Regions from separate parts of the Rhizobium sp. 01N447_2 genome, predicted to be linked through region 1. Evidence: riboswitches for the same ligand, from Rfam matches in the RefSeq annotation. Region 1 holds a riboswitch; each other region holds the start of a gene.

Region 1 (11,543 bases):
ACCAGCAGAAGGTCGTGATCGCGAAGTGGCTGATGCGCGATCCCAAGGTCGTCGTGCTCGACGAACCGACGAGAGGCATCGACGTCGGTGCCCGAGCGGGCATCTACGACATCATCGTCAATCTTGCCAAACAGGGCGTGGCGGTCATCGTCGTAAGCTCGGACCTCGAAGAAGTTCTCGGAATCTCCAATCGCATTCTCGTGCTTGCGCAAGGCAAGCAGGCGGGGATTCTCAATCGTGACCAGGCAAATGACGTTTCGGTCATGGAGCTGGCCACCATCTAAACAGACAGAGAAAGGAAGAGCGGTGTCCGACATCACTCTGAACGCCCCGAAGCTTTTCGATCTCAGCGGCCAGGTTGCCATCGTTACCGGAGCCGGCAGCGGTATTGGTCAGCGCATTGCCATCGGCCTTGCGCAATGCGGCGCCGACGTGGCGCTGCTCGACCGCCGAACCGACGACGGGCTGGTCAAGACGGCCGAACATATTCGCGCCGCCGGCCGCCGCTCGATCCAGATCGCGGCGGATGTCACGAGCAAATCTTCCCTTGGAGATGCCGTAGCACGCACCGAAGCCGATCTCGGCACGCTGACGCTTGCAGTCAACGCTGCAGGCATCGCTAACGCGAACGCAGCGGAAGAAATGGAGGAGGACCAATATCAGACGTTGATGGATATCAACCTGAAAGGCGTCTTTCTTTCCTGCCAGGCAGAGGCTCGCGCCATGCTGAAGAATGGACGCGGCTCCATCGTCAACATCGCTTCCATGTCGGGTGTGATCGTAAACCGGGGGCTGAGCCAAGCGCACTATAACGCCTCCAAGGCGGGCGTGATCCATATGTCGAAGTCCATGGCGATGGAATGGGTCGACCGCGGCATTCGCGTCAACACCATCTCCCCCGGATACACGGCAACGCCCATGAACACCCGTCCGGAGATGGTCCACCAGACCAAGCTCTTCGAAGAGCAGACGCCGATGCAGCGCATGGCAGCGGTCGACGAGATGGTTGGTCCGGCGGTGTTTCTGCTGTCGAATGCAGCAAGTTTCGTGACCGGCGTCGATCTTCTCGTCGACGGCGGTTTCTGCTGCTGGTGATGAGAAAGCTCATTGCCGCTGCTGGAAAGTGACCGATCTCGCTTCCTCCCTGGCTGAGATCGAGGCGCTGAAGGGACTAACGGGCAAGACGGCGTGCGATATCGCCGTCTGCCCGCCCTTCACGCCGATCGAACGGGCTGTCGAACGGACGGAGAGCTCGGGCGTCGTCATCGACGCTCAAGACTGCCTGAATTCGCGACAACCGGTTGATCTCCAATAATGATCGCATGGTAGGTCGCACCCAGATTTATTGTTTATCGATGGACAAGGAAAGAGCATGAAACGCTTTGAGCAGAAGACCGTCGTCATTACCGGTGGCAGCCGCGGCATCGGAGCGGCGATCGCCAGACGCTTTGCGAAAGAAGGCGCCAATCTCGTCGTCTCGGCCAACGAGGAACTGGTTCACGGCGTTGCCGAACAGATCCGGGCCGACGGCGGCAAGGCGATCTCCTTCATCGGCGACGTCACCGACAAGGCGAGCGTCACCGCCCTCTATGATGCCGCCGAGAAGGAATTCGGCTCGGTCGACGTCTCGATCCAGAACGCCGGCGTCATCACCATTGCCCGCGTCGAGGACCTGACCGAAAACGAGTGGGACAAGGTCATGGCCGTCAACACCAAGGGCGTCTTCCTCTGCGCCCAGGAGGCGATATCGAGAATGCGCAAGCACAAGCGCGGCGGCCGCATCATCAACACCGCTTCCGGCCAGGCCCGTGACGGCTTTATCTACACGCCGCATTATGCCGCCTCGAAAATGGGCGTCGTCGGCATCACCCAGAGCCTGGCCAAGGAAGTCGCGACCGAGAAGATCACCGTCAACGCCTTCTGCCCCGGCATCATCGAGACCGACATGTGGGCCTATAACGACCAGGCCTGGGGCAAGCTGCTCGGCAACTACGCCCCCGGCGAGTTGATGAAGGAATGGGTCGAGGGCATCCCGATGAAACGGGCCGGCTCCGGCGAGGATGTCGCCGGCCTGGTTACCTTCCTCGCCAGCGACGACGCCGCCTATATCACCGGCCAGACCATCAATGTCGACGGCGGCCTGATCATGTCCTGATGCATGTCGCCCAAAAGTGCGCAGTGGTTTTGGGACAACGACATGCATGGAAGGATCAAAGCACCAACGAAGCACGGAAGGCGACCCGGTCGTCGCCTCCGTGTGAACAGTGTGTCCATCGGCGTTAGGGCAGCTTTGCATTTTTGCCGGGTCGAGTGACCTTGCCATCCGCCTGTTTTTGATCCTATCTTTGAAATGTTCTCAGGGCGGGGTGTAATTCCCCACCGGCGGTATCAGGAGCAATCCTGGAGCCCGCGAGCGCTTCCGGCACCTCCTGTCGGAAGGTCAGCAGATCCGGTGAGATGCCGGAGCCGACGGTATAGTCCGGATGGAAGAGGACAACACGGGCAGTCGCACTCCATCCTGGAGTCGGCTGACGTTTGTTCGCCCAAGGGCAGAAGGCTCGCTCACGGATTGAGCCGAGCAGACCATGTCAGTCCGCTGACATAACCCTTGAAAGGCCAGACAGCATGACTATCGCAAGAATTGAAGATGCCATATCAGCCATTGCCAGCGGCAAGATGGTCGTCGTCGTCGACGACCAGAACCGGGAAAACGAAGGCGATATCGTGGTCGCGGCCGATGCCGTCACCCCGGAAACAATCGCCTTCATGATGAACCACGCCCGCGGGCTCGTTTGCATTGCCATGGAAGGCGAGCGTCTCGATGCGCTCGATATCCCGCTGATGGTGCCCAACAACACGGAATCGCACAAAACTGCCTTCACGGTCTCGGTCGATTATCTCAAGGGCACGACGACGGGCATTTCTGCGGCGGACCGTGCCGCCACCGTCCGCGCCCTCGTCGACGATCGCGCAAAGCCTGCCGAATTCGCCCGCCCCGGCCACATCTTTCCGCTCCGCGCCAACCCCCGCGGCGTGCTTGGCCGCCCCGGCCACACCGAAGCCGCCGTCGATCTCGCCCGCCTCGCCGGAAAGACCCCGGCCGGCGTCATCTGCGAAGTCGCCAACGACGACGGAACCATGTCCCGCCTCCCCGAACTCACGCTCTTTGCTGAGCGCCACAACCTCCCCCTCGTCACCATCGAGGATCTGGTCGCCTATCTCGAACGCCAGACGGCAAGAGACATACGCGAAGTCGCCTGATCGATGCCTTTGTTGCGGCGGCATAGCCCGCCGCAACAAACAACGTGCCGCAGCGATAACCCTGACGGCACCTTCCCTTGCCCGCCTTATGTCCGGCTGATCGAAACCCCACCATCCGCCAGCATCGCCGTGCCGGTCACGAAGCTCGACATGTCGGAGGCGAGGAAAAGCGCCGCATTGGCGATCTCTTCGGGTTGTGCCATGCGTTTCAGCGCATGCAATCCCTCCACGAAGGCGAGCAGTTCCGGCGTGGCATCAGGCGCGTTGGTGATGCTGGCGGGTGTGTCGGTGCCGCCGGGAAGCAGTGCGTTGACGCGGATCTTCTGCGCTCCGAGTTCAGCGGCGAGCACTTGCACGAAGCCGATCAGCCCCGCCTTGCTCGCCGCATAGGCGGCCATGCCAGGCATGCCGACGGTGTGGCCGACGAAAGTCGAGGTGAAGATCAGCGACCCGCCACCTTTTCCCATCGCCGCCGACTGGTGCTTGGCGCCGAGGAAGGCGGCGGTGAGATTGGTCTCGATCGTCTCGCGCCAGCCCTCCACCGACAGCCCGGCGACCGGCCCCATCTCACCAAGGATGCCGGCATTGTTGAAGGCGATGTCGAGCCGGCCGAAACGCGAAACTGCCGTCTCGACGAGCCTTGCCTGCAGAGCCTCGTCCTTGACATCGCCTGATATGGCGACGGCCTGACCACCCTCTGCCTCGATCTCCGCGACGACGGCATCGAGCGCGTTCTGCCGCCGACCGGTGACCACGAGCTTGGCGCCTTCCCGCGCAAAGAGTTTCGCCGCCGCCCGGCCGATGCCGGAGCTTGCGCCGGTGATGATTGCGATCTTGTCGTTGAGAAGTGTCATATCGATCTCTCCTGGGTTGTTGCGAGATCTGAGATGCTCAAACATCAGGCGATGCAGCCACCCGTTTCCCGCGCAGGAAGAGAAAAACGCCTATGGCCGAACCGGCGGCGCGACGGCGCGTCCTCATCGACGCCTTGATTGCGGCGTCGGAAATATCGGAATTAACTTTATAAAACGGGGATTTGTCGGAACTTCCACCCACACCCCTGCATTGACATCAGCGCCATTGTGCATCGCATCATCGATTTATGTCGGGTGTGACATTCATCCGATTCCCTTCATGCATCTTCGCGACTAAAAGAGGCGCACAGGTAACGGGAATCTCTTCATGCCGCGGTCACGCAATACTGAGGGCGCCATTTATATGAGCATGGCGATGGCCGGCTTTTCCGCGAGCGACGCTCTGTCCAAATCGGTGATCGCCTATATGAACGCCGGCGAAATCATGTTCCTGCGCGGCCTCTTCACCAGCCTGCTCGTCTATCTGATCGCCTGGAAAATGGGTGCGCTGCGCTCCTGGCGTATCATGCTCCAGCCGATGATCATCTTCAGGATCTTCTGCGAGACGCTCTCCGCCGTCACCTATATCACCGCGCTCGGCATGATGCCGATCGCCAATGCCTCGGCGATCCTGCAGTCGCTGCCGCTGGTCGTCACCTTCGGGGCTGCGCTCTTCTTCGACGAGCCGGTCGGCTGGCGGCGCTGGTCGGCGATCCTCGTCGGCCTCTTCGGCGTGATGATCATCATCCGTCCCGGCCCTGATGGATTCACCCCCGCCGCCCTGCTCTGCGTCGCCGCGGTGCTGACAACGGCCGGCCGCGATCTCGCCACCCGGAGCATCAGTCCGGAGATTCCTTCGCTGATGATAACCGTCATCACCGCCATATCAGCCTCCTTTTTCGGCGCCCTGCTCATCCCGGTGCTCGGCGGCTGGCAGCCGGTCAGCGCTAACGCGCTTGGGCATCTCGTGCTCGCATCGGTGCTGGTGCTCGTCGGCTACCAGTCGGTCATCCTCGCCATGCGCACCGGCGAAATCTCCTTCGTCGCGCCGTTCCGCTATACCAGCCTGATCTTCTCCTCTCTGCTCGGCTTTATCTTCTTCGCCGAAGTGCCTGACAGCTGGACGCTCGTGGGGGCTGCGATCGTCATCGCCTCCGGCCTCTATACGTTCTATCGTGAGGCCAAGCGCCGTGTGTCGCCAATCGCGCAGGAATCCGCGCCGCGCGCGCCGGTTTGAGTAAGGATGATGGCTGAATTCTCGTTGGATAAATCTCATATAGCGGGCGTCGTGCTGGCCGGCGGCCGTTCGCAGCGCATGGGCCGCGATAAAGCGGGCGTGATGCTTGGGGCAGAGAGCCTGCTCCACCATGTGCTGACCCGCCTCTCGCAGCAGGCCTTGCTCGTTGCCGTCAATGCCGATGTCGCCGCCGAGGACGTGCCCGTCGTTCCCGACCGTTTTCCCGGCAAGGCCGGACCGATGGCCGGAATCCATGCGGCGATGGTCTATGCCGCCGGCCTTCCCTCGATCACCCATGTCGTCACCGTCTCGGTCGATTGCCCGTTCTTCCCGGCCGATCTGGTCGCCAGGCTGGCCGCAGCGGTCGACCACCCTTCGCAAATCGCCATTGCCGCCTCCGAGGGCCGCAGCCATCCCGTCTTCGGGCTTTGGCCGGTGACGTTGGCCGCCGACCTCGAAGCCTGGATCGCCATCGACGAGAAGCGTCGCGTGCGCGACTTCCTGTTACGGCATGACGTTACGGAAGTGGCGTTCCCGCTGCATCCGACCCGCGCCAGCCTGCTCGACCCCTTCTTCAACATCAACACGCCTGATGATCTTGTCGAGGCGGAACGCTGGCTGGAGGCCCTTCGCGCATGACCGTACCGAAAATCTTCGGCATCGCCGGCTGGAAGAACTCGGGCAAGACGGGCCTCGCCGTCCAGCTGGTGACGGAGTTCACCCGCCGTGGCTACAAGATCTCGACGATCAAGCACGCCCATCATGATTTCGACATAGACAAGGTCGGGGCCGACAGCTACCGCCACCGCCAGGCCGGCGCCCATGAGGTCACCATCGTCTCCGGCACCCGCTACGCCATCATGCACGAGCTGCGCGGCGCACCCGAGCCCGAGTTCGAGGAGATCCTCGCCCGCCTCGCCCCCTGCGACCTCGTGCTGATCGAAGGCTATAAGCGCGAACCGATCCCGAAGATCGAGGCCCGCCGCCTGGAGGCCGCCAATCGTGAACCGTTGGCGCCAAGCGATCCCCATATCTGCGCCATCGCCGCCGATCACGCAGTCACGGATACGGCCCTGCCGGTCTTCGATCTAGACGACACAGGCGCCATCGCCGATTTCATCGCGGACATCGTCGGTCTTGGAAGGGCTAAGCCCTAAGCCACCTGCCCCACTGCCGGATCGGAGAAGCGGAACCGTTTCGCGTGCCATCGCCTTGGCGATCTCCTTGGCAAGCTGAGCCTGATTATAGGGCTTTCCCAATCTCGGAAGATCGATATCAGTGCCGGCAGGAAGATCGGCGTAACCTGTCGCCAGCACGATCGGCAACGCCGGATGAATGTTCCGCGCAGCCTGGGCAAGCTGTGCGCCGGTCATACCAGGCATCGAATAGTCGGTGATGACAAGGTCGAAATGCTGACCGCTGATCAATTCCAGCGCCTGCGAGCCGGAATTTGCCTCGACCACCTCGTGGCCGAGATCTTCAAGCATGTCGACCGAACTCATCGCAATCAAGGCATCGTCATCGACGAGCAGGATCTTCAGTCTGGATGCAGCTTGTGGGACCGGCAGCTCCGCCTCGGCCGGCCGCTCGGGGCGCCGTTCGGTCGCCGGAAGCCACAGTTCGGCGGTCGTTCCGACCCCAAGCTCGCTCGTCATACGGAGTGCGCCATTGAGCTGAACCGCAAGTCCGTGGATCATCGATAAGCCCAGACCCGTTCCCTTTCCGAGTTCCTTGGTCGAGAAAAACGGATCGACTGCCTTCTTCAGCGTCTCCGCATCCATGCCGGTGCCGCCGTCAGCCACCGCCAACACCAGATAGGCCCCTTTGCCGAGAGCGGCATCGCCAGCAACCTGCTCCTCGCGCAGCGATATGGACAGCGTCCCGCCATCCGGCATCGCATCGCGGGCATTGACCGCAAGGTTGAGCAGCGCCAATTCGAGCTGGTTCGCGTCGACCAGCGCCGGAGGCAGCGTCGCCGGCAGGGTGGTTTTTATGCTGATCGAGGATCCGACCGAGCGCCGCAGCAGGTCGTTCATGCCGGAGACCAGCGCGGCCAGATCGACGGGCTTGACCTGCAGATCCTGCTGTCTGGCAAAAGCCAGCAGCCGCTGCGTCAGCGCCGCTCCACGCCGCGCGCCCTGAATCGCCCCGTCGACCAGACGCGTCGCCTTGGCATCTCCGCCAACGTGCTTGCCGAGCAACTCCAGATTTCCGAGAACGACCATAAGCAGATTATTGAAATCGTGGGCGACGCCGCCGGTCAGTTGGCCGATCGCCTCCATCTTTTGCGATTGGCGAAGCTGCTCCTCGGCTCTTTCGCGCTGGGCGACTTCCTCGAGCAGGGTCTGGTGAGCGGCGTTGACCTCTTTGGTCCGTTCCCTCACACGTTCTTCGAGGGTTTCATTGAGCCGCCTCAGATTTTCCTCGATGGTCTTTCGGACGGTGGTATCAGAGCAGACGCCGACGAGTTTCCTCGCGGAACCATATCTGTCGGAATAAAGCTGCGCGTGGACCTCGGTCCAATGCAGCGATCCATCCGGCCAGATCGTCCTGTGCTCGATGGAATAGTCGCGTCCGGTATCGATCGTCTGGCGCAGGCGTGCCAGCACAAGATCCCGGTCGTCGGGGTGGATGCTTGCGATCAGATCGTCGCGCGTGACATCGTCATCCGGCCCTCGACCGAAGATTGCCTTGCAGGTCGCCGAGGCCGACAAGGCCATCGAGGACAGCTCCAGCTCCCACGCCCCGAGACGACCGGCGGCGAGCGCCGTCTGCAACCGTCGCTCTCCCTCGCCCAGAGCTTCAAGCCTGGCTTGCGCTTCGTATTGGCGCAGGCGTCCCTTTAATGCGGTCCGGGCAACGCTGATGAAGGAGGTCGCATGGAATGGCCTTTCCAGGAAGGTGACGTTACCAAGAACCTCGGAAAGCCTTGCAGCGGCCGGATTTCGTTCAGGCCCGCCGCCACGTGTGGTGAGTACGATGAAGGGAAGATCCGACCAGCTCGGCTGGGCCGAAACCCAGGCGGCAATCGGCTTGAGATCGCTCGAGCGAACGGCCTCTTCCGTCAAGACGCCAAGCGCGATGTCATCGCTGAGCGATGACGCGAACATAGACAGGTCAGTGGCAGCAATCGATGCCAATCCGGCCTCATCGACCAACGATCTCGCCACCCAGGCATCGCGACCGACGGGGGTGTAGATCAATGCTTTCGGTTTGCCGGAATTAGGAATTGCCGCTATCCCCGCCATCGGTCGCGAGGAGCGGCGTTGAGGTCGTGACAAATTCTGGAACGCCGCGAAGCACGCCCTGGAACCCGACGAGAGGATCGCCGAACCTCAAGCCGGAAGCGTCTATGCGATACTCCCGGATGGTATCCTCGTGAAAGCCGGTTCTCTTCTTGATCACCGAGACTGCTCGCCGCACCTTTCCCGCCGCCTCGAAGTAACGCAGCAGAATGACGGTATCGGCGAGATAGGTAACGTCGACAGGCGCCTTCATGTCACCAACCAACCCGTGCTGGGCAACGGTAAGAAAGGTGTTGGCGCCTTGCCTGTTCAAATATTGCAGCAGCTCATGCATATGAAGGATCAGCGAATTCTCATCCGGCATCGAAGCTTGATAACCGTTGATACTGTCGATGATGACGGTTTTCGCATCCGACTTGTCGACGCAGCTGCGCACACGGTGGGCGAATTCGCCCGGCGACAGTTCGGCGGCATCGAGCTGTTCGATGTGGATATGACCGGCGTCCCGCATGGCTTCGAGATCTATTCCGAGCGCCTTCAGCCGCGTGAAGAGCAGGCCCAGCTCCTCGTCAAAAATGAAGGCCGCCACTTTCTCGCCGCGCGCGACCGCAGCCACCAGGAATTGAAACGAGAACGTGCTTTTGCCGGTGCCGGCAGGACCAAGGATGAGCGTGCTGGAACCTCGCTCGAGGCCACCTCCCAGAAGAAGGTCCAGTTCCGCAATATTGCAGGAAATCTGATCGCGGGTGTAGCTCGACCTGTGTTCGGCGGCGACGAGCCGCGGAAAGACGATAACGCCGCCAGTCTGGATGATGAAATCGTGATAACCGCCGCGGAAGGCCTGACCGCGATATTTTATGACCCTTAGACGTCGGCGTTCGGAGCCGTAGTTCGGCGCCATCTCTTCGAGATGGATGACGCCGTGTACGACGCTGTGCACCGTCTTGTCGAGCACGTCGGAGGTCAGATCATCGAGCAGAAGGACTGTCGCGCCTTGTCGGGCAAAATAATGTTTGAGCGCAAGAATCTGCCGGCGGTAGCGCAACGAGCTCTGCGCGAGCAGCCTTATCTCCGACAGGCTGTCGAGAACCACGCGACGTGGCTTGATCCGCTCGAAAGCGGCAAAGATTTCCTTTGTCGTCTCTCCGAGTTCAAGATCCGACGAATAAAGCAGGCTTTGCTGCTGGTCGGCATCCAGCAGGCTTTCCGGAGGCACGACCTCGAAGATCTCGATATTGCCATCGATCACCATGCCATGCGATGCGGCACCGGCCCGGAGTTCGCTCTCGGTTTCCGAAAGGGTGATGTAGAGCCCCTGCTCGCCGAGCCGTGCACCCTCGATCAGGAACTGCAGCGCAATCGTCGTTTTGCCAGCTCCCGGATTTCCCTCCAGGAGAAACACGTGCCCCGGCGAAAGGCCCCCCGCCAGAACTGTATCCAAACCGGACACGCCGGTCCGAGCTTTCGTGGCAGGTGCCGCAGTATTCATTCACTGTTTCCTTCAATTTCAAGTGTGAATTAGCGGCGAGTGAAGGAATGTCAAATTACTGGCAGGCATGATTTCTTTCCGGCAAGAGGCCATCACCAGTAGCTCGGACATATGCCTGTCCGGGCGGCCCGAAACGGTGGGCGTCTATCCTCGATAGCGAAGTGCATCGACGACGAGGGCAAATGCCGGCGACGTATGCCGGCGGCTCGGATAGTAGAGATGGTAGCCGGAAAACGGCAGGCACCAATCCTCAAGCACGCGCTCCAGCCGTCCATCGGCTAGATGCGCGTCGACCAAGTTCTCCGGCATGTAGGCAAGTCCCATGCCCGCCAGCACTGCGTTCAGCCGCAGCGCTATATTGTTGAAGACCAATTGCCCTTCGACGCGAACCCTGAGTTCGCGCCCGTCCTTCTCGAACTCCCATGCATAAACGCTGCCGTAAGTCGGTAGGCGCAGATTGATGCAATTGTGATCCGTAAGGTCCTGCGGCGTCAGCGGCTTCGGCCTGGTGTCGAAATAGGCGGGAGCGCCGACCACGGCCATGCGCATGTCGGGACCGATGCGCACTGCGATCATGTCTTTCGCCACCTGTTCTCCAAGCCGCACCCCCGCATCGTAACGCTCGGCGACGATGTCGGTCAGACCGTAGTCGACAATGATCTCGACATTGATATCGGGATAATCGGGCAGCAGCTTTTGCAAGGCAGGCCAAAGGACGGCATCGGCCGCATGCTCGCCGGCATTGATGCGAATGGTGCCTGCCGGCTTCTCCCGGAACGCGCTCAAGGCAGCCAGCTCGCTCTCGATCTCGTCGAGCCGCGGTCCGATGGAAACGAGCAGACGTTCGCCCGCCTCTGTCGGCGCGACGCTGCGGGTCGTGCGTGTCAGCAATCGCAGTCCAAGCCGCTCCTCGAGCCCGCGGATGGTGTGGCTGAGCGCCGATTGCGACACACCCAGCTTGCCCGCCGCCTTCGTGAAGCTCTGTGCGCGTGCAACGGCAAGGAAGGCGATGAGGTCGTTGACGGCGGGGCGCGGCATTTATGAAACTTTCTCATGGGTTCTTGCCGTTTATACCATCTAATCGCGACCTGGCGCACGCCCTAAATACCTTGCTACTCGAGTGGACACGTCCACCCCGACATCGAAAGGAAGACAAAGATGGAGATCAAGCGAAGCGGTTCGCAGCCTTCGGCCAAGGGACCAGCCGATTGGTTTACCGGCAGCGTGCGTGTCGACCCGCTGTTTGCCGTGACCAGCCCCGCACGTGCGGCTGGCGCCAGCGTCACCTTCGAGCCCGGAGCCCGCACCGCCTGGCACACTCATCCGCTCGGCCAGACGCTGATCGTCACATCGGGCTTCGGTCGCGTGCAGCGCGAAGGCGGTCCCGTCGAGGAGATCCGCGCCGGCGACGTCGTCTCTTTCGCACCGGCTGAACGCCATTGGCACGGCGCATCGCC
Region 2 (8,620 bases), on a different contig from region 1:
CATCTGACCGACCTGCAGCGAGAGTGCCGCCTGGTTGAAGGCAAGATCGAGATCCAACGCTTCGCCCTCAGCCTCGCTGGCCGGCACCGAGGTAAGTTCGTGGCTTGCGCGCCACCAGCGATCGCGCCGCGAGGGATGCGGTGCTTCCTCGATAAAGCCGTATTGGGCAAGCTGGCGCAGGTGATAGCTGGTAGCGCCGCTGTTCAACCCGAGCCGCACCGCCAGCTGCGTCGCCGTAGCGGGTCCATCGACCCTGAGCATGCCGAGCATGCGCAACCGGACTGGATGCGCCAGCGCCTTCAGCGCGGTCGGATCGGGCACCACGCGGCTGATGGTGCGGGGTGCGGTGACGGATTGAGCAGGCTGCGGGCGCGGTGTTTTCATGCCGCAAGCCTACTATTGCAAACATATCTTTGCAAATTTTTCTTTGCAAAACTTCATCCCTGCCCGCAGCTCAATCCGTCGGCAGGGCAAAGACAGCGCAAGGGTCGGCGATGCCGCGCAATGTGTGCTCTCCGAGCGGCGTCAGCGCCGTCGCCGTATTCGCTGCCACCGCGCCCGAGATCAGCACGCTTCGGCCGAGCGGCTTGCAGAGCCCTTCCAGCCGGCTGACCAGATTGACGGCGGGGCCGATGGCGGTAAAATCCAACCGGTCGGCCGCGCCGATATTGCCCCACAGGATTTCGCCGAAATGAAGTGCTGCGCCGAAGGGCAGCGGTGCCAGTCCCTGCGCCTGGCGCAGTTGATCGAGATGGGCCATGCCGGCACGGCTGGCGGCGACCGCCCGAAGTGCGGCCTCGCAAGCCTCGCAATCCCCTCGGGCTGCGTCGCCCTCGCCTGACGTAGCCGTGACCGGAAAGATCGCCAGCACGCCGTCGCCGATGAATTTCAACACCTCACCGCCGAAGGCATGCACGGCGCCAGCGACGCGGTCAAACCAGGCGTCCAGTGCTGATATCATCACGTGAGGTTCGGTCACCTCGGAGAGGGCGGTGAAGTCGCGCAGATCGGCACAGAGAAGGGCCGCGCGGATGGTCTCGCCGGTGCCGCGGGCAAGCGCGCCGGCCTGCACCCGCGCGGCGCTACGGCGGCCGAGATAGGCTTCAAGCAGCGCTGCCCGCGCCTCGCGCGCCGCCAAAGCGGCGAGCGGCGCTGCAGCAAAACGCGCGACCTCGCGCAGCAGGCCGGCCTCGGCTGCGCCGAATGCACCTGCCCCTTCCCCGCTGGCAACCCTCGCCCAGCCGAGCAGCGGGCTGTCCGACCGATTGTCCTGTGAAGGCCCGATCCTGTCTTCCCATACCGGCCCGAGCCCGGCCAGCCACTCGCGCCCGGCCTCGCTCCGCGGAGCGGCGGCAAAGGCCAAAGCCTCAATAACAGCGCCAGTCTCCGCCCGCCACAGCCAGGTGCGCCGCGCGATGATCGGATGCGGCACCGAAAGCGTCAGCGCGCCGCCCAAAAGCGGCAGGCCATCGGCCAGCAGCCGGCGCCCGAGTTCGGCCAGAAACCATTCGGGACTGGGCGAGGCACCGGCCTCATCAACCAGCCAGGCAAGGGGAGATGGCAGATCCATGGCTTAACATCGCACGCTGACCGGGGCGGCCGCAAGGATGTCCCCGGGTGAGCGCAAGCAGCCATTCCGAATGTCCATGAGGACGTTTCCACCGGCTCAACCTTTCATCCCCAAAAGGACGTTCCACTCCCCTGTCGAAAACCATTCGCCGCGGTGGAAAACAAAAAATAAACACTTTAAACTTGCGCGGCTTTGATTCCATTATGGGGCCGTTCGTCATCGTGTGATTGAGGGGTACGATGGGCACGATTTTCTGGCCGAAAGATCCGCTGGATGGGAATGACATGACGCTGCTGACGTCGATCCTTCGGCGATGGTGCGAAAGATATCAGGTCGAGCTGACGGCGGAGGAGAGTAGCCGCAAGGCGAAAGAACTCGTCGAATGGTTCGAATTCGGCGTCAAGGATCCCGTCGAGCTCGAGGAATTGATCGACGACAAGCACTGGCTCGTCAGCAGGATCTGATCCTCTCGGGCGAATCGGGAGAACGCTGGCTGTCAGCGTCGGCGAAGCATTAGAAAAGGCCGGGCGAAAATCGCTCCGGCCTTCGTCCATCTACATCTAAGCCAGACCTTTAGTCATCATCCCGCCAGCGCCGGTCGCGATCCCAGCGCCTCTCATCGCGCCAGCGCGGACCATCCCAATCCCGGTGACGCCGCTCCCAGCCCCAGCGGGGCGGACCACCGTAGAAAGCTACCGGCGGCGGGCGTCTCCAGTTTCGCCGGCATTCGCCCCAGCGCGTCAGATGCCAGCCGCGACCGCAGGCGTAGTCGACCTTTGTGACATTGCTCTGGACATTGATTGTCCCCATCGGCATTGCCTCCGCGGTACCGATCGAGAGGCTGCCGGCAAGCAAGGCAGCCGCGATAGAAAGTGCCTTCATCGTGAACTCCATTTTCAATCCAGCCGTCCGCAGATTAGGACCGCTAAATTGAACTGGAGATGAACTGCGCGTTCATGTTTGCGGTAGCAAAAGAAGCGCTTCCGCACGACCGGCTTGGGCGCTCGCCGACCGTTGTTGTCGCAACGGCAAGCGCTTCACAGACGCCCCGCTGCCGGCAAAATTTGTTCATGTCCTGCCGTAAAAAGGGTCGGGACCCGGATCATGCCCGGCGGCGACCTCGGTCAACCGCCCGAGGTAATGCGCCCAGCCTTCCGCATGGCCGGCGCATTGCTCGGCGCTCGGCAGGCCGCTATGGGTGAGCCGCAACAGCGTTCCATCTCCTTGCTCGATCAGGTCGATCTCGACCAGGCTCGACCCCGGCGGCACCACCTCACTGCCGTCCCAGCCGAAGCTGTAGGCAAGGCGATGAACCGGAACCACTTCTCGAAACGAGCCGCGCGCAAAGCGGGCGCCGGTGACGTTGACGAGATAGAGCCCACCGGGCTGCGGCTCGACCTGCGCCTCCGTTCCCATCCAGCGCAGGATCTTTTCCGGGTCGGTCATCAGCGCGAACACCGCGGCCGGCGGCGCCGCGATATGCGCCTCGCGGTGGACGACGAAGGGGTCTTGCATCTCTCTCTCCCGTGGTTGCCACGGCCCTGCCCGTCTCCGGTGGAGACGGCGCATCCTGTCTTGCCGTGCTATTCTGACGTGAATGTCCTCACTGGAAGCATGTAGGCGCAAGCCCATCCTCCACAAGAGGGCTTGCCCGTCGCGATCGACGAACAAGCAAAATCGCCGCGTCGGGAGCCCTGATCCTGCATCGGCGCTTTCATCGGTCACGAAAGCCTCTTCCTGACTATTGCCAGCCCGTCACCTTCCACCTATTGTTCGCGCCGTTCTCAGGGCGGGGTGCAAGTCCCTACCGGCGGTATGCAATTTGGATTGCGAGCCCGCGAGCGCCTTCTCAGGAAGGGTCAGCAGATCAGGTGAGATGCCTGAGCCGACGGTCATAGTCCGGATGAAAGAGAACGCGCGTTCCTGCCGCCCTTGCGGCTGTCGGGGACGTTCGTGATCGCCTTGGGTGATGTGTCTGTTCGCCAAAGGAGATTACCATGACACTCACCCGCTATGCCTTCATCAAAGCCAGCTGGCATGCCGATATCGTCGACCGTGCCCTAGATGGCTTCCATCAGCTTATTCCGCCCGAGCAGGTCGATGTGTTCGATGTTCCCGGCGCATTCGAGATGCCGCTGCTGTCACGCGATCTTGCGGCAAGCGGGCGCTATGCTGCTGTCGTTGCCGCCGCCTTCGTCGTCGACGGCGGAATCTACCGGCACGAATTCGTCGCCCAGGCCGTCGTCGATGGGCTGATGCGCGCCGGCATGGATACCGGCGTGCCGGTGCTGTCGGTTTCGCTGACGCCGCATCAGTATCAGGAAACCGAGCATCACCAGCAGATCTACCGCGCACATTTCGTCGAGAAAGGGCGCGAGGCCGCAAAGGCGGCTCTGACGATCGGCAAAACCCGCGCCGCTCTCGCCGCGTGAAAGCGGTTCGACGAACAGAGGAACGCAGGAGATGAAGACGGCGGGGCACTCCCGCCGTCGACCGCATCAGATCGACTTCACCTCGCCGCCATCCATGCGCAGCGTCGAGCCGGTCATCCAGCGTGCGCCCGGCGATACCAGGAAAGCCATCAGTTCGGCGATTTCTTCCGGTTCGCCGTAGCGGGCGATGCCGGCCTGCTTGGGGAAATGCGCGGTCGCCTCTTCCACGCTCACGCCATGCAGCGGCGCCCAGTAATCGAGATAGGAACGACGCCGGCCGGTCATGACGGGACCGGGCAGCACGCTGTTGACCTGCACGCCATCGGTGATGCCGCGATCGGAAAAGGCCTTGGCGAGCGCGACGATGGCAGCATTGATGGTACCGACCGCCGCATACGGCGCCTTCGGAAACACCGCCGAATTGCCCGACATCAAGACGACGGAGCCCTTTGCCTCTTTCAGCGCCGGCCATGCCGCTATCGTCAGGCGCCTCGCGCCGTGCAGCTTTAACGCCAGCCCGTCTTCCCACTGCGCATCGGTCATCTCGAAAAGATCGATCTGTGGCACCCCGCCGGCGATGTTGAGCAGCGCATCGATGCGGCCGAAGGCGCCAAGCGCCTGATCGACCACGGCCTGCGCCGTTTGCGGCTCGGCAAGGTCGGCGCCGATGACGAGGGCTTGCGCGCCGGCCGCCCTCACCGCCTGCGCGGTCTCCTCAAGATTGGCGCGGTTGCGGGCGACCAGCACCAGCGCCGAAAAATCGCGCGCGAGGCGCCGCGCCGTCGCCTGGCCGATACCCTGGCTGGCCCCGGTGATGATCGCTACTGAGTTCGACATGTCGTTTCTCCTCTCTGCTTCGGCCACCGCCCGCCCATTCCGGCGGGGCGGCGCCGGGTTGCCGTCAGCGGGCCAGAAAATCCCGAATCTCGGCAGCGATCTCGGCAGCATGCGTTTCCAGCGCAAAATGGCCCGTGTCGAGGAAGCGCACGACCGCGCCCGGATTATCGCGCTTGAAGGCCTCTGCACCGGGCGGCAGGAAGAACGGGTCATTCTCACCCCACACGGCCAGGAACGGCGGCTTGTGGGTGCGGAAATACGCCTGGAAGGCAGGATAGAGCGCGACATTGCTCTTGTAGTCGCCGAAAAGATCGAGTTGCACATCCTCGACTTCAGGCCGGGCCAGATAGAAATTGTCGAGCGAATAACCATCCGGCGAAACCGCCGTCGGATCGGCGACGCCATGGGTATATTGCCAGATCGTCGCCTCCGGCTGGAGCATCGCTTTCAGCGCATTGCGGTTCTCTTCGGAGGCGTCCTCCCAATAGGCCTGGATCGGGTTCCAGCCGTCGCTGAGACCTTCGACATAGGCATTGCCGTTCTGCGAGATGATCGCCGTGATGCGCTCGGGATGTTTCACCGCCAGCCGGAAGCCCGTCGGCGCGCCATAGTCGAACACGTAGACGGCGTAACGATCGAAGCCGACGATTTCGGTGAAGCGGTCGATCGTGGCCGCGATCCCGTCGAAGGTGGCAGGCCGGGCCGGCAGGTCGGATTGTCCGAAGCCCGGAAGATCGGGCGCGACGATGTGGAAGCGGTCGGCCAGCAGCGGAATCAGGTCGCGGAACATGTGGCCGGCGCTCGGAAAGCCGTGCAGCAAAAGCAGCTTCGGAGCATCCGGCGAACCCGCTTCGCGATAGAATATCTTGAAGCCGTCGACGTCGGCGGTGCGGTATTTGATGGTGGACATGACAGTCTCCTTTGTGTTGGTAACTTGTTTGAGATATTATGTTCGGTTATTTCGCCTGCCGTTGCAGGCGGCTGCTGAAGATCTCCGGCTGGAGATAGAGAACGAGGGCGCAGCAGATCAGGAAGAAGCCGAAGAGCGGCACGAAAGGGGCGACGAACCCCGCCACGGCGAAGATCGCAAGACCCAGCAGCGTGCGCCGGCGCGCCAGGCGGCGGGCCGGTTCGGGCATGGCGTCCGCCTCGGCATGCGCGAATATCTCGCGCTCGAACAAGAGATAGGCGGCATTGACGACCACGAAGACGGCGGCATAGATGGCGACCGGCATTGGCGCGAGGTCGGTCCTCGCCATCCAGGCCGTCGTGAACGGCAGCAGCGACACCAGGAACAGGTGCGCGAAGTTGATCCAGATCAGCCGGGTCGACGCAAAGCGCACCAGCCGCAGCAGATGGTGATGGTTGATCCAGATGATTGCGATGAACAGGTAGCTCAGCGCATAGCTGACCAATATCGGCCAGAGCGACAGCATCGCCGATATGTCCGGAACCTCGGGCGCCTTCAATTCCAGCACCATGATGGTGATGATCACCGCGAGCACGGCGTCCGAAAAGGCGCTCACCCGCTCCGTCGTCATCTTCTCTCCGTGCATCTCAGTTCCTCCTCATCCCATGTTGACGGTTGACATCAGGCCGCCGCCGCGGCGACTGCCTCCCTGACAATGTCGAGCACGGCGGCCGGCGCGGTCACACCGGGCGTGTGGTCGACAGCGTGGAAACGCGTAAGCGCGCCCATCCGTTCGGCCATGAAGCGCTGATTGTCGGCAACGATCATCCGGTCTTGTTCGGCGACCAGGAACCAGGTCGGGCGGTCCTTCCAGAGCGGGCGCGGCACGGGAACGGTGATGCAGGCCGGCGAGATCGGCCGCTGCACGGCGGCAAGCACTATCTGCTCATCGGCCCCGGCATTCGGGGCGAATGCTTTGCCAAAGGCCTCATCAGGCAGGTAGATCAGGCCATGGCTATCGGGCGAAAGTTTCGGCGCTTGCGGGTGCGGCTCGCCGCGATAGAAGATATCGGCAACCGTCTCGCCCTCATCGGGCGCCAGCGCGGCGATGTAGACCAACGCCTTGACCTTCTCATCCTTCGTCGCCGCGATCACCGCGCCGGCATAGGCATGGCCGACGAGAACCACCGGCCCCGCCACCCGCTCCAAGGTGTGCTCGAGTGCCGCAACGTCATCGCTGAAGGAGGTCAGCGGCAGCGGTGCTGCGACCACTGCCACGCCTTCGGCGGTGAGCGGCGGGATGATCTTCGACCAGCTAGAACCATCGGCCCACGCGCCGTGGACGAGCACAACATTTACTTCATTGGGGGACATCGGCCTTCTCCTCTGCATCTGGCTGAGATCAGGTAACCTGTTTAATGTGTTTATAACGGTTACTTCCATAGCGCGTAACTTGTCAAGAACCATTTAAGAGGTTACATGCCATTGATGTCTTCGAGAGATCGCCGGCGGTGCACATCGCGGCAGCCGGAACAGGAGTTATGATGGACAACCGCTCCCCTGCCATTTTCGTCGGCGACGCGTTGGGACTGGATTTTCTGAATTCGATCGCCACACCCGTGGACATGCCGATCGACTGGATCGACGACGGCGAAGGACTGCTGCGCTGGCTGGAGCAGGCAGGGCTCGTCCCGCACGAGACGCTGGAGGCGATGAGGGCGCAGGCTCTGCCCGGCGAACTCGATAAGGTCGCCGACCAGGCGAGGCACCTGCGCGAGTGGTTCCGGGATTTCGTCCGCGCCCACAAGGGCCGCCCGCTTCCAGCAAATGCCCTGGAAGAGCTGGAGCCGTTGAACCGCCTGCTCGAACGCAACGAGGGCTTCAGCCGCATCGTCACTGGGCACGCCGACGGCCACGCCACACTGGAGCTTCAGCCGATGCGCAAATGGCGCTCGCCCGATGCGCTGCTGCTGCCGGTCGGCGAAGCGCTGGCGCAATTCGTCTGCACGGAGGATTTCTCTACCGTGAAGGCCTGCGAGGGACCGGTCTGCACGTTGCTTTTTGCCGACCACACCCGTGGCCACCGGCGGCGCTGGTGCAGCATGGCCATGTGCGGCAACCGGGCAAAGCAGGCAGCCCACAGGCATCGGCTGAAGGCGGATCACGAGTGATGCGCTGTCAGCCGGATCTTTGCATGGCCGGGTCGGAATCTGTCTTCAACCGGTATAGGCATGGAATCCGCCAATACCGGCCAAATCAGACAGAATAATTGATTCGACGGCCTCACAGCGCTGTGGTCCACTGGCTGGTGACATGTATCGCCATTCTTAACGCATCCAAAACCTCAAGGAGCTGAAGATGAGCAATGCCATGCGCAGTGAAACCCCCATTGAGACCCCGAGAACACAGCCTGTCGACACCAAGCTCGAGGTGGTCGTCATCCCCGTTTCCGACGTCGACCGCGCCAAACGTTTTTACGACGGCCTGGGCTGGCGGCTCGATGCCGACTTCGCCAATGATGCCGATTTCCGTGTGATCCAGTTTACCCCGCCCGGCTCCGGCTGTGCGATCATCTTCGGCAAGAACGTCACCGCCGCGCCACCCGGCTCGGCCCAGGGCCTTTACCTTATCGTCTCCGACGTCGAGGCGGCCCGCCGCGACCTGATCGCCCGCGGGGTCGAGGTGAGCCAAGTGTTCCATGACGCGGCCGGCGTCTATGCCGGCAAGGACGAGCCCTATCTGTTCGGACGGCTGCGGATCGCCGGCCGCGATCCCGATCACCGCAGCTATCGCTCCTTCGCATCTTTCAAGGATCCCGACGGCAACGGCTGGCTGTTCCAGGAAGTCACCACGCGGTTGCCGGGACGCATC
Region 3 (3,843 bases), on a different contig from region 1:
GCCGCATGACGGTCACCGGCAATCTGAAGGAAGTCATGAAGGAATCGATCTCGGCAGCGGCCTCCTATGTCCGCTCGCGCGCCGTCGATTTCGGCATCGAGCCGCCGCGCTTCGACAAGAGCGACATCCACGTGCACGTGCCGGAAGGCGCGACGCCGAAGGATGGCCCCTCGGCCGGCGTCGCCATGGCAACCGCGATCGTCTCGATCATGACCGGCATTCCGGTGGACAGGCATGTGGCCATGACCGGTGAAATCACCCTTCGCGGCCGTGTGCTGCCGATCGGCGGTCTCAAGGAAAAGCTGCTCGCAGCGCTTCGCGGCGGCATCAAGAAGGTGCTGATTCCGGAGGAAAACGCCAAGGACCTGGCGGAGATTCCTGATAACGTGAAGAACAACATGGAGATCATCCCGGTATCCCGCATGGGCGAGGTGATCAAGCACGCACTGATCCGGCGGCCGGAGCCGATCGAATGGGACGGCACGGTGGAAACGCCGGTCATCACATCGGTCGAAGGCCTCGATGAGACAGGCGCAACCATAGCGCATTGAGTGGCCTTTGCCACATTTATGCCCAATTGGGGCAAAACACGGAAAAAGGCTGGCGGAAACGCCAGCCTTTTTTGTGAAAACGTCATGTAGACGCTTGCTTTTCCTTGATTTGCAGGGCTTTTGGGTTTTCGGCGGGCCTGATGAAACCTATTCTGCGCCTAGCTTACTTTTGAGTCGTTTCATACCATTTAGAAAGGGGTGGAAACATGAACAAGAATGAACTCGTGTCCGCAGTAGCCGAAAAGGCAGGACTGACGAAGTCTGACGCGGCTTCCGCTGTTGACGCGGTTTTCGACGTTGTCCAGGCTGAACTCAAGAACAAGGGCGACATTCGCCTCGCGGGTTTCGGCAGCTTCACCGTTTCTCATCGTGCCGCAACGAAGGGCCGTAACCCGTCGACGGGCGCTGAAGTCGACATTCCGGCTCGCAACGTGCCGAAATTCACGCCCGGCAAGGGCCTGAAGGACGCCGTCAACGGCTGATCTGATATTATCCGTCGGCCGGAAACGAGACCGGTTGTGCAGGATTTAAGAGGGGTTCGGCTTTGCCGGACCCCTTTTGCTTTGGCGAGCCTTGCTGTCGTCCGGGCTTTGATCTACGACGTTTCTGTTCTCAGGGCGGGGTGAAACTCCCCACCGGCGGGTAAGGGTTTCGGCTCGAGCCCGCGAGCGCCTTTCCTCGTGTCCAAGCGGGGGAAGGCTCAGCAGATCCGGTGCGATTCCGGAGCCGACGGTTAAAGTCCGGATGGAAGAGAATGAGCGTCGGCCGTGCGAAGGGCAGGGGTTGCCCTGTGCCGCTTCGTCGGGGTTCATGCGTCCTGATTTATGTTGGTCCCACTGCATAATTTTATCCTTAAATCGGAATCGATTTAAGGATAAAATTATGCAGCGATTTAAAGTGCTACAGCGTCCTTTGCGCGTCTGAAAAGACGCGCGGCGCTGTAGTTTGGATGAAAGACATGAATCAGACTTCCCTTGCAGTCTCGCCGTCCCGCGCCGTTGTCGGCGCCCTCTGGATGGTGCTTGCCGGCATTGCCTTTTCGCTTCTCAACGTCGTCACCCAATGGCTGACGATGAAGCTTGCCTTTCCCTCGGCGTCGGCAGCTTTCTGGCAATATGGCTTCGCCTTCCTGTTTTCGCTGCCGTTCCTTAAGAGGCTCGGCCTTGCGGCGATGCGCACGGACTATCCCTGGCGTCACCTCGTGCGCGTCGCGCTTGCCGCGCTCGGCGTCGAAGCTTGGGTCGCGGGCCTTGCCGCGGTGCCGATCTGGCAGGCGATCGCACTGGTGATGACCTCGCCCTTCTTCATCATTCTGGGCGCCCGGCTTTTCCTGGGTGAGCGCGTCGGCCCGGCCCGCTGGGCTGCGACGGCTGCGGGTTTCACCGGAGCGATGATCATCCTGCAGCCATGGTCTGATGGTTTTGGCTGGGCGGCTCTCTTGCCTGTGCTTTCGGCGCTGCTGTGGGGCGCCTCGTCGCTGATCACCAAGAGCCTGACGGGTATCGAACGACCGGAGACGATCACCGTCTGGCTGCTCGTTCTGCTGACGCCGATAAATGGCGGGCTGGCGCTTGCGGCAGGCTTTGCAGTGCCGACGGGCGCAACCCTTGCCCTGTTCCTGCTGGCGGGGCTGCTGACTGCCGCAGCGCAGTATTTCCTGACGCTCGCCTATGCAGCCGCTGATGCCGCCTATGTCCAGCCGTTCGACGATCTGAAGCTGCCGTTGAACGTACTGGCGGGTTGGCTGTTCTTCGGTTATGCGCCGGCGGGTTATCTCTGGCTGGGAGCGGCTCTCATCCTGTCTGCTTCGCTGTTCATCATGCGAAACGAGATGCGCCGGGAGCGCAAACCAGCCTGACGTGATCAGGTGCAAAATGCCGCATCTGTCATGCCTCTGTCATGCCGCGCGCGCAGAAAACTCCTGTTTCGAATGTTCGACACATGGGGGATTTCATGACAATTTCATCGCGCAAGGCAGTGCTCGCTGTCGTGCTTCTCGCATCCGTTGCTTTTCCGGCCGCGGCCGAACCGGTTTTCAACCGCATCGCTTCCTTCCCGGTCGCAGAGAACCCGCCGGCTGACAAGGACAAGCTGTCGGTGAGCTCCGCCGAAATCATCACCGCGACCGACGACGGCAACACGCTGATCTATAGCGACAGCCCGCTCGGCGCGATCGGCTTCATCGATATTACCGATGCCAAGGCACCGAAGGCCGGCGGCGCGGTGATGATGGACGGCGAGCCGACATCGGTCACCTCCAGCGCCGGCAAGGCGCTCGTTGCTGTCAACACCTCCGAAAGCAAGGCGAAGCCCTCGGGCCGTCTCGCGATCGTCGACGTGGCGACCAAGAAGACCGAGAACAGCTGCGATCTCGGCGGCCAGCCGGATTCGATCGCCCTCAACAAGGACAAGACGCTCGGCGCCATCGCAATCGAAAACGAGCGCGACGAAGACGTCAATGACGGCAAGATCCCGCAAATGCCGGCCGGCGACCTCGTCGTCTTCCAGGTCAAGAACGGCACCGTCGATTGCGGCACTATCAAGCACGTGGCGCTGACCGGGCTTACCGGCGTCGCCCCTGAAGATCCGGAGCCGGAATTCGTCGCCTTCAACGGCCTGAACGAGATTGCCCTCACGCTGCAGGAGAACAATGAGATCGTCATCATCGACGCCAACACGGCTGACGTGAAGACGCATTTCTCCGCCGGCAGCGTCGATCTTTCCGGCATCGACACCAAGCGTGACGGCGCCCTGAAATTCTCGGGCGAAGCCAAGGGCGTGCTGCGCGAGCCCGACGCCGTGAAGTGGCTGGACGACAACCGCCTCGTCGTCGCCAATGAAGGCGACTACCAGGGCGGCTCGCGTGGTTTCACCATCTTCGACAAGACGGGCAAACTTCTCTACGAATCAGGCGCCTCCTTCGAACGCGCCGTTGCCCATATCGGCCACTATCCGGAAAGCCGTTCGGGATCGAAGGGCGTCGAGCCGGAAGGCCTCGAAGCCGCCAAGTTCGGCGGCGATCAGTATTTCTTCCTGCTCGCCGAGCGTGCTTCGGTCGTCGGCGTTTTCAAGGATACCGGCGCCGATCCCGAACTCATCCAGCTCTTGCCGTCGGGCATTTCGCCGGAAGGCGCGATCGCCATTCCCGCGCGTAATCTTTTTGCGACCGCCAACGAGCTCGACCTCGGCAAGGACGGCGGCGCGCGCTCGCATGTGATGATCTACGAGCGCTCGGAAGGCGAAAAGGCCTATCCGCAGATCGTCTCTGCCGAAAAGGACGGCAATCCGATTG

Evidence for each region. Region 1 has a riboswitch for FMN ahead of ribB (3,4-dihydroxy-2-butanone-4-phosphate synthase). Riboswitches for the same ligand answer to the same signal wherever they lie in the genome.
Region 2: it holds a riboswitch for FMN, as region 1 does, so the genes downstream of both, AC1ECN_RS22635 (6,7-dimethyl-8-ribityllumazine synthase) here and ribB (3,4-dihydroxy-2-butanone-4-phosphate synthase) in region 1, are expected to answer to the same signal.
Region 3: it holds a riboswitch for FMN, as region 1 does, so the genes downstream of both, ribN (riboflavin transporter RibN) here and ribB (3,4-dihydroxy-2-butanone-4-phosphate synthase) in region 1, are expected to answer to the same signal.

The regions. Positions count from the first base shown of each region.
Region 1 is NZ_JBFTQY010000022.1:63,002-74,544, forward strand. It holds gene AC1ECN_RS17635 (sugar ABC transporter ATP-binding protein) at 1-284, shown strand, start outside; gene AC1ECN_RS17640 (SDR family oxidoreductase) at 307-1,095, shown strand; gene AC1ECN_RS17645 (beta/alpha barrel domain-containing protein) at 1,124-1,315, shown strand; gene AC1ECN_RS17650 (glucose 1-dehydrogenase) at 1,373-2,155, shown strand; FMN riboswitch at 2,349-2,499, shown strand; gene ribB (3,4-dihydroxy-2-butanone-4-phosphate synthase) at 2,626-3,261, shown strand; gene AC1ECN_RS17660 (SDR family oxidoreductase) at 3,348-4,115, opposite strand; gene AC1ECN_RS17665 (DMT family transporter) at 4,444-5,352, shown strand; gene mobA (molybdenum cofactor guanylyltransferase MobA) at 5,362-5,991, shown strand; gene mobB (molybdopterin-guanine dinucleotide biosynthesis protein B) at 5,988-6,509, shown strand; gene AC1ECN_RS17680 (PAS domain-containing hybrid sensor histidine kinase/response regulator) at 6,441-8,600, opposite strand; gene AC1ECN_RS17685 (ATPase domain-containing protein) at 8,575-10,086, opposite strand; gene AC1ECN_RS17690 (LysR family transcriptional regulator) at 10,231-11,124, opposite strand; gene AC1ECN_RS17695 ((R)-mandelonitrile lyase) at 11,245-11,543, shown strand, end outside.
Region 2 is NZ_JBFTQY010000036.1:32,421-41,040, forward strand. It holds gene AC1ECN_RS22610 (ArsR/SmtB family transcription factor) at 1-384, opposite strand, end outside; gene AC1ECN_RS22615 (adenylate/guanylate cyclase domain-containing protein) at 455-1,570, opposite strand; gene AC1ECN_RS22620 (hypothetical protein) at 1,810-2,034, shown strand; gene AC1ECN_RS22625 (GCG_CRPN prefix-to-repeats domain-containing protein) at 2,144-2,452, opposite strand; gene AC1ECN_RS22630 (SRPBCC family protein) at 2,639-3,085, opposite strand; FMN riboswitch at 3,347-3,489, shown strand; gene AC1ECN_RS22635 (6,7-dimethyl-8-ribityllumazine synthase) at 3,568-4,002, shown strand; gene AC1ECN_RS22640 (SDR family oxidoreductase) at 4,069-4,839, opposite strand; gene AC1ECN_RS22645 (alpha/beta fold hydrolase) at 4,904-5,749, opposite strand; gene AC1ECN_RS22650 (TMEM175 family protein) at 5,796-6,395, opposite strand; gene AC1ECN_RS22655 (alpha/beta fold hydrolase) at 6,431-7,123, opposite strand; gene AC1ECN_RS22660 (CGNR zinc finger domain-containing protein) at 7,294-7,920, shown strand; gene AC1ECN_RS22665 (VOC family protein) at 8,108-8,620, shown strand, end outside.
Region 3 is NZ_JBFTQY010000013.1:117,310-121,152, forward strand. It holds gene lon (endopeptidase La) at 1-551, shown strand, start outside; gene hupB (DNA-binding protein HupB) at 758-1,033, shown strand; FMN riboswitch at 1,156-1,311, shown strand; gene ribN (riboflavin transporter RibN) at 1,501-2,409, shown strand; gene AC1ECN_RS10805 (esterase-like activity of phytase family protein) at 2,493-3,843, shown strand, end outside.